Regions from separate parts of the Psychrobacillus sp. PGGUH221 genome, predicted to be linked through region 1. Evidence: a T-box and tRNA genes for the amino acid it is inferred to sense, from the RefSeq annotation. Region 1 holds a T-box; the other holds one or more tRNA genes.
What was found. The T-box of region 1 lies ahead of serS (serine--tRNA ligase). A T-box ahead of a tRNA ligase gene usually reads a tRNA of that ligase, here a tRNA-Ser.

Region 1 (3,334 bases):
TTTTCTCCTTCTTCTATTTTTCCCTCAATTATTGCATCTTTAATTTCATTGTAAAGTTGTTCGTATAAAGGAGTTTGGGCTTCTTTTTCTAGTTGAAACATTAGATAGTCCATTTTTCATCACCAATCTGACCACTCTAAATTTCTGATTTCTGGTACTTTTCAAATGGTCATCTTTTATTATACTAAACTTCATAAAGAATATGGAGGGAAAAATTTATGACTTCAAATTTAACTGGTACAGAGAGAGTAAAACGTGGAATGGCAGAAATGCAAAAAGGTGGCGTTATTATGGACGTTATCAATGCTGAGCAAGCAAAAATTGCAGAAGCTGCTGGTGCAGTAGCAGTAATGGCATTAGAACGTGTACCATCTGATATTCGCGCAGCAGGTGGTGTTGCTCGTATGGCAGATCCACGCATAATGGAAGAAGTAATGGGAGCAGTAACAATTCCAGTTATGGCGAAAGCACGTATTGGCCATATTACAGAAGCAAGAATTTTAGAAGCAATGGGTGTTGACTACATCGACGAGTCTGAAGTTTTAACTCCTGCAGATGAAGAGTATCACTTACGTAAAAGCGAATTCACAGTACCATTCGTTTGCGGATGTAAGGATTTAGGGGAAGCAGCTCGTCGTATCGCAGAAGGAGCTTCTATGCTTCGTACAAAAGGGGAACCTGGAACAGGGAATATTGTAGAAGCTGTTCGTCATTTACGTAAAGTAAATGCGCATGTACGTAAAATTGTTCATATGAACGAGGATGAATTAATGACAGAAGCAAAAATTTTAGGAGCACCATATGATGTTTTATTGCAAATCAAACATAATGGTAAATTACCGGTTGTAAACTTTGCAGCTGGTGGAGTAGCCACACCAGCGGATGCAGCATTAATGATGGAGCTTGGAGCAGATGGTGTATTTGTTGGATCAGGAATCTTCAAATCAGAAAACCCTGAGAAATTTGCAAAAGCAATCGTAGAAGCAACAACACATTACCAAGACTACAAATTACTCGTAGAAATATCAAAAGACCTAGGAATTCCGATGAAGGGAATTGAAATTTCTCGTTTATCTGCCCAAGATCGTATGCAAGATAGAGGGTGGTAACATGGTAAAGATAGGCGTATTAGCTCTTCAAGGAGCAGTAAGTGAACATATTCGTTCCATAGAAGCATGTGGAGCTCAGGCTATCACAGTAAAAAGCAAAAGTGATTTAGCTTTAGTGGATGGATTAATCCTTCCAGGTGGAGAAAGCACAGCGATGCGAAAACTAATTGATCGATTTGAGATGTTGGAGCCTCTCCAACAATTTGCGGCTGCAGGAAAGCCGATGTTTGGAACTTGTGCAGGATTAATACTATTAGCAAAAAAACTTGTTGGTTATGATTTTTCACATATTAGTGTTCTAGATGCAAAAGTAGAACGTAATTCTTTTGGTCGCCAAGTGGATAGCTTTGAAACGAGTTTAGCGATTAAAGATATTGCAGAGGATTTCCCAGCTGTATTTATACGAGCCCCTCATATTGTGGGAGTTGGTGAAGATGTTGAGGTACTTGCTCGCTTTGAAGGAAAAATTGTTATGGCGAGACAAGGTTATTTGCTCGGATGCTCCTTTCACCCTGAACTGACAGCAGATCATCGAATTACCGCGTATTTTACTGAAATGGTCGAGGATTCGCTTGCATTAACAGTAAATATATAGTAAAGTATGAGTAATTTCATGAATGTAAAAACGATGATAGGAAGTAGTAACAAGCACGTTTTTTATAGAGAGTCAGCGGCTGGTGTAAGCTGATATGAACACTTGTGAATCCATCCTTTGAGTTGCGCGATTGAAAGTTAAGTAGGTCGTGTCCGGTTGAAAAAGCCGTTATGGAACAAGTGGATTCAGTTTTTTACTGAATCAATCAGGGTGGCAACGCGGGTAGCTCTCGTCCCTTTTTTGGGATGAGGGCTTTTTTGTCGTTTTTAACCTTATTTGCTGCATATATGAGCACTTAATGAATAAGGTTAAAGATTCCCAAATGAGAATTTGATTAAAATAGAGGAGGAAACTCATATGTTAGACGTAAAATTTGTACGTGACCATTATGAAGAAGTGAAAGTTAAGCTTGCTAAGCGTGGGGAAGAAATATCTGAATTTGATCAGTTCTTACCATTAGATCAAAAACGTAGAGAATTAATTGCAAAAACAGAAGTGTTAAAAGCAGAAAGAAATGAGTTTTCTCAAAAAATCTCTGAGATGAAACGAAATAAAGAAAATGCGGATGATCTAATTGCACGTATGCGCGAAGTTGGCGATGAAATTAAAGTACTAGATGATGAGTTAAGAGATGTGGAAGAAAAATTTGAATATATGATGATGCGAGTTCCAAATATTCCTCATGAAAGTGTGCCAATCGGTGACTCAGAAGATGATAATGTGGAAATCCGTAAATGGGGAGAAGTTCCTTCATTCGATTTTGAAACAAAAGCCCATTGGGATATTGCAACAGATTTAAAAATAGTAGATTTTGAGCGTGCTGCGAAAGTGACAGGAAGCCGATTTGCTTTCTACCGAGGATTGGGTGCAAGACTTGAACGTGCATTGATAAACTTTATGATGGATTTACATGCTGAAGAGCATGGATATGAAGAAATGTTACCTCCATACTTGGCAAATCGCACAAGTTTAACAGGTACAGGTCAGCTTCCGAAGTTTGAAGAGGATGCGTTTTTAATAGGAGAAGAAGATTATTTCTTAATTCCAACGGCAGAAGTGCCAGTAACCAATTTCTATCGTGATGAGATTTTAGATGGAGCAGAACTTCCACAAGCGTTCACTGCTTTTAGTGCTTGCTTCCGTTCTGAGGCGGGATCTGCAGGTCGTGATACTCGTGGTTTAATACGTCAACATCAGTTTAATAAAGTAGAACTTGTTCGTTTTGTTAAGCCGGAAGAATCATATGAGCAATTAGAGCTTTTAACAGGGCATGCAGAAAAAGTGTTACAACTTTTAGGACTTCCATATAGAGTGCTTCATATGTGTACTGCGGATTTAGGCTTTACTGCAGCGAAAAAATATGATTTAGAAGTTTGGTTACCGAGCTACGGGGAGTATAAAGAAATTTCTTCTTGTAGTAATTTTGAGGATTTTCAAGCTCGTCGTGCAGGCATTCGCTTTAGAAGAGAAGCGGGTGGAAAACCAGAGTATGTACACACATTGAACGGTAGTGGACTTGCACTTGGACGTACAGTAGCAGCAATTTTAGAAAACTATCAGCAAGCTGATGGTACTGTAGTAGTTCCGGAAGTTTTACGTCCATACATGGGTGGAAAATCTGTAATTAAAT
Region 2 (3,334 bases), on a different contig from region 1:
TGAATATATGCTAAAATTGAGGTTGATTCTTTAAAAGGAGAGAAAAACCTATGTCTCATGAACTTCAAGCCGATAGAGGTTGGCGAATTTGGTGGAAATTAACAAGACCCCATACATTAACAGCTTCATTTGCTCCTGTATTTTTAGGAACGATGATTGCACTTTATTACACAAATATTAACTGGCTTATTTTTTTAGCAATGTTATTCGCTTGTCTTTTTATACAGGCTGCTACCAATATGTTTAACGAATATTATGATTTTGTACGAGGATTAGACAGTGAGGAATCCATCGGGATTGGAGGAGCAATTGTTCGAAATGGTGTAAAGCCTAAAACTGTTTTGCAACTTGCATTAATGTTATATGGACTTGCAGCTTTACTAGGTATATATATATGCTACGAATCTTCCTGGATGTTACTAGTCGTTGGTGGAATCAGTATGCTAATTGGATATTTATATACTGGCGGACCTTATCCGATAGCGTACACCCCATTTGGAGAACTTTTTAGTGGTATTGTTATGGGAATGCTAATAGTGCTAATATCTACTTTCATTCAAGTAGGTTCTGTACCAAACTCTGCGATCCTATTATCGATACCAAGTGCATTGCTTGTAGCTGCAATTATGCTATCTAACAATATTCGAGATATTGTTGAAGACAAAAAAGGTGGCAGAAAAACAATGGCTATCCTCGTAGGAAGAAAAAATGCGATTACTATTTTAACATCTTTCTTTCTTGTGTCCTACCTTTGGATTGTTGTGTTAGTTATTTTACAAGATGTTACTCCTTGGGCTTTTTTAGTCCTATTAAGTTTGAAGAAACCGATACATGCCATAAAACTTTTTAGAGAGAAAGAAAACCCACTTGAAGTTGGTTTAGCAATGAAAGATACAGCACTTACAAATACAATTTTTGTTTTCTTACTTGGAATTGGCTTATTAATAGGTTATTTCATCTAAGCAAAACAAAAATAGGCAAGGAAGTTTATACACTTCCTTGCTTTTTTATTGCCCACTACAAAATAATTAAAAAGGATATAAATGAATCCTATTTTCTTTTGTGTAAGTTAGAAAAGAATAAAGAAATAGTTATTAAACAAAAATATACAAAAAAAAGCATGCTTCCGAATTGGAAACATGCTTTTTAATATGACCCCTACGGGATTCGAACCCGTGTTACCGCCGTGAAAGGGCGGTGTCTTAACCGCTTGACCAAGGGGCCAAACATATGGCGGAGAAGGAGGGATTTGAACCCTCGCGCCGGTTGCCCGACCTACACCCTTAGCAGGGGCGCCTCTTCAGCCACTTGAGTACTTCCCCATATGATGGCTCCGAAGGTAGGACTCGAACCTACGACCGATCGGTTAACAGCCGATTGCTCTACCACTGAGCTACTTCGGAATAATGGTGGGCCTAAATGGACTCGAACCATCGACCTCACGCTTATCAGGCGTGCGCTCTAACCAGCTGAGCTATAGGCCCATTATTGGAGCGGGTGAAGAGAATCGAACTCTCATCATCAGCTTGGAAGGCTGAGGTTTTACCACTAAACTACACCCGCATTAAATGGTGGCTCAGGACGGAATCGAACCGCCGACACAAGGATTTTCAGTCCTTTGCTCTACCGACTGAGCTACTGAGCCTTCTTCGATTTGCACTAAGCTACGTATCTCTTCGTCAGCTGCATTCGTTCAGTCAGTTACGTACTTTAGTACGCGCCTTTCTTCACTCAATTGCTTCCTCGACCTACTTGCTTATTCCAAATCTCTAATCGATTTATGCTAAGTTGCGCAACTCTTTGTCAGCTTCACTCACTCATTCAGTCACGTACTTTAGTACGCTCCTTCTTTCACTCGATTGCTTCCTCGATTTGCTTGCTTACCCTAAATCTCTAATTTATTAAATAATAAATGGCGGTCCCGACCGGGATCGAACCGGCGATCTCCTGCGTGACAGGCAGGCATGTTAACCGCTACACCACGGGACCATTTGGTTGCGGGGACAGGATTTGAACCTGTGACCTTCGGGTTATGAGCCCGACGAGCTACCGAACTGCTCCACCCCGCGATAATAATATACTTGCTATCCTTAATAATACTACGCCTGAAGAAAGTAGGACACCTGCTTCGACTTCGTCTGCATCGGTGTTAATCGTCATCTTCGTGTGACGATTTGCTCCACCCCGCGATAATAATATATATTAAGTTTTGTAGAATGAAGAAATTAATTCTTTCATCAACAATTTGGAAATGGAGGAGGAAGAGGGATTCGAACCCCCGCGCGGTTTGACCCGCCTGTCGGTTTTCAAGACCGATCCCTTCAGCCAGACTTGGGTATTCCTCCGAAATATTGTTGGTGGACCTTGCAGGACTCGAACCTGCGACCGGACGGTTATGAGCCGTCTGCTCTAACCAACTGAGCTAAAGGTCCTTAAGATGGCGGCAGAGGGAGTCGAACCCACGACCTTTCGGGTATGAACCGAATGCTCTAGCCAGCTGAGCTACGCCGCCAAGTTTTTAAATCTTTTATAATATGGTGGAGCCTAGCGGGATCGAACCGCTGACCTCCTGCGTGCAAGGCAGGCGCTCTCCCAGCTGAGCTAAGGCCCCATACTAATAAATACTGGTCGGGAAGACAGGATTCGAACCTGCGACCCCTTGGTCCCAAACCAAGTGCTCTACCAAGCTGAGCTACTTCCCGTCTATATGGCGCGCCCGGCAGGAGTCGAACCCACAACCTTCTGATCCGTAGTCAGACGCTCTATCCAATTGAGCTACGGGCGCATGTATCTTTTTCATAAAAGTGGTGCCGAGGACCGGAATCGAACCGGTACGATAGTCACCTACCGCAGGATTTTAAGTCCTGTGCGTCTGCCAGTTCCGCCACCCCGGCACTTAAATGAATCTATGGAGCGGAAGACGAGGTTCGAACTCGCGACCCCCACCTTGGCAAGGTGGTGTTCTACCACTGAACTACTTCCGCTCGGTTATTAAATTAAATGGTGCGGGTGAAGGGAGTCGAACCCCCACGCCTTGCGGCGCTAGATCCTAAGTCTAGTGCGTCTGCCAGTTCCGCCACACCCGCATGCATAATTCACTTAAAAAGTGATGAGCCATGTAGGATTCGAACCTACGACCCTCTGATTAAAAGTCAGATGCTCTACCAACTGAGCTAATGGCTCTAAAAATGGTGCCGGAGAAAGGACTTGAACCCTCAACCTACTGATTACAAGTCAGTTGCTCTACCAGTTGAGCTACTCCGGCGAAGAATAATATGGTGGAGGATGACGGGCTCGAACCGCCGACCCTCTGCTTGTAAGGCAGATGCTCTCC

Region 2: it has a tRNA-Ser gene. The T-box ahead of serS (serine--tRNA ligase) is inferred to sense a tRNA for this amino acid. The anticodon was not compared.

What each region holds. Positions count from the first base shown of each region.
Region 1 covers NZ_JAQMHQ010000019.1:4,891-8,224, forward strand. Annotated here, with positions in the region: gene pdxR (MocR-like pyridoxine biosynthesis transcription factor PdxR) at 1-113, opposite strand, end outside; gene pdxS (pyridoxal 5'-phosphate synthase lyase subunit PdxS) at 219-1,109, shown strand; gene pdxT (pyridoxal 5'-phosphate synthase glutaminase subunit PdxT) at 1,111-1,704, shown strand; T-box leader at 1,729-1,944, shown strand; gene serS (serine--tRNA ligase) at 2,062-3,334, shown strand, end outside.
Region 2 covers NZ_JAQMHQ010000007.1:389-3,722, reverse strand. Annotated here, with positions in the region: gene PGC35_RS12570 (1,4-dihydroxy-2-naphthoate polyprenyltransferase) at 51-962, shown strand; tRNA gene PGC35_RS12565 (tRNA-Glu) at 1,153-1,224, opposite strand; tRNA gene PGC35_RS12560 (tRNA-Ser) at 1,232-1,322, opposite strand; tRNA gene PGC35_RS12555 (tRNA-Asn) at 1,329-1,403, opposite strand; tRNA gene PGC35_RS12550 (tRNA-Ile) at 1,408-1,484, opposite strand; tRNA gene PGC35_RS12545 (tRNA-Gly) at 1,490-1,563, opposite strand; tRNA gene PGC35_RS12540 (tRNA-Phe) at 1,570-1,645, opposite strand; tRNA gene PGC35_RS12535 (tRNA-Asp) at 1,914-1,989, opposite strand; tRNA gene PGC35_RS12530 (tRNA-Met) at 1,993-2,069, opposite strand; tRNA gene PGC35_RS12525 (tRNA-Ser) at 2,253-2,345, opposite strand; tRNA gene PGC35_RS12520 (tRNA-Ile) at 2,356-2,432, opposite strand; tRNA gene PGC35_RS12515 (tRNA-Met) at 2,439-2,512, opposite strand; tRNA gene PGC35_RS12510 (tRNA-Ala) at 2,536-2,611, opposite strand; tRNA gene PGC35_RS12505 (tRNA-Pro) at 2,626-2,702, opposite strand; tRNA gene PGC35_RS12500 (tRNA-Arg) at 2,709-2,785, opposite strand; tRNA gene PGC35_RS12495 (tRNA-Leu) at 2,806-2,894, opposite strand; tRNA gene PGC35_RS12490 (tRNA-Gly) at 2,910-2,984, opposite strand; tRNA gene PGC35_RS12485 (tRNA-Leu) at 3,002-3,086, opposite strand; tRNA gene PGC35_RS12480 (tRNA-Lys) at 3,111-3,183, opposite strand; tRNA gene PGC35_RS12475 (tRNA-Thr) at 3,190-3,265, opposite strand; tRNA gene PGC35_RS12470 (tRNA-Val) at 3,277-3,334, opposite strand, start outside.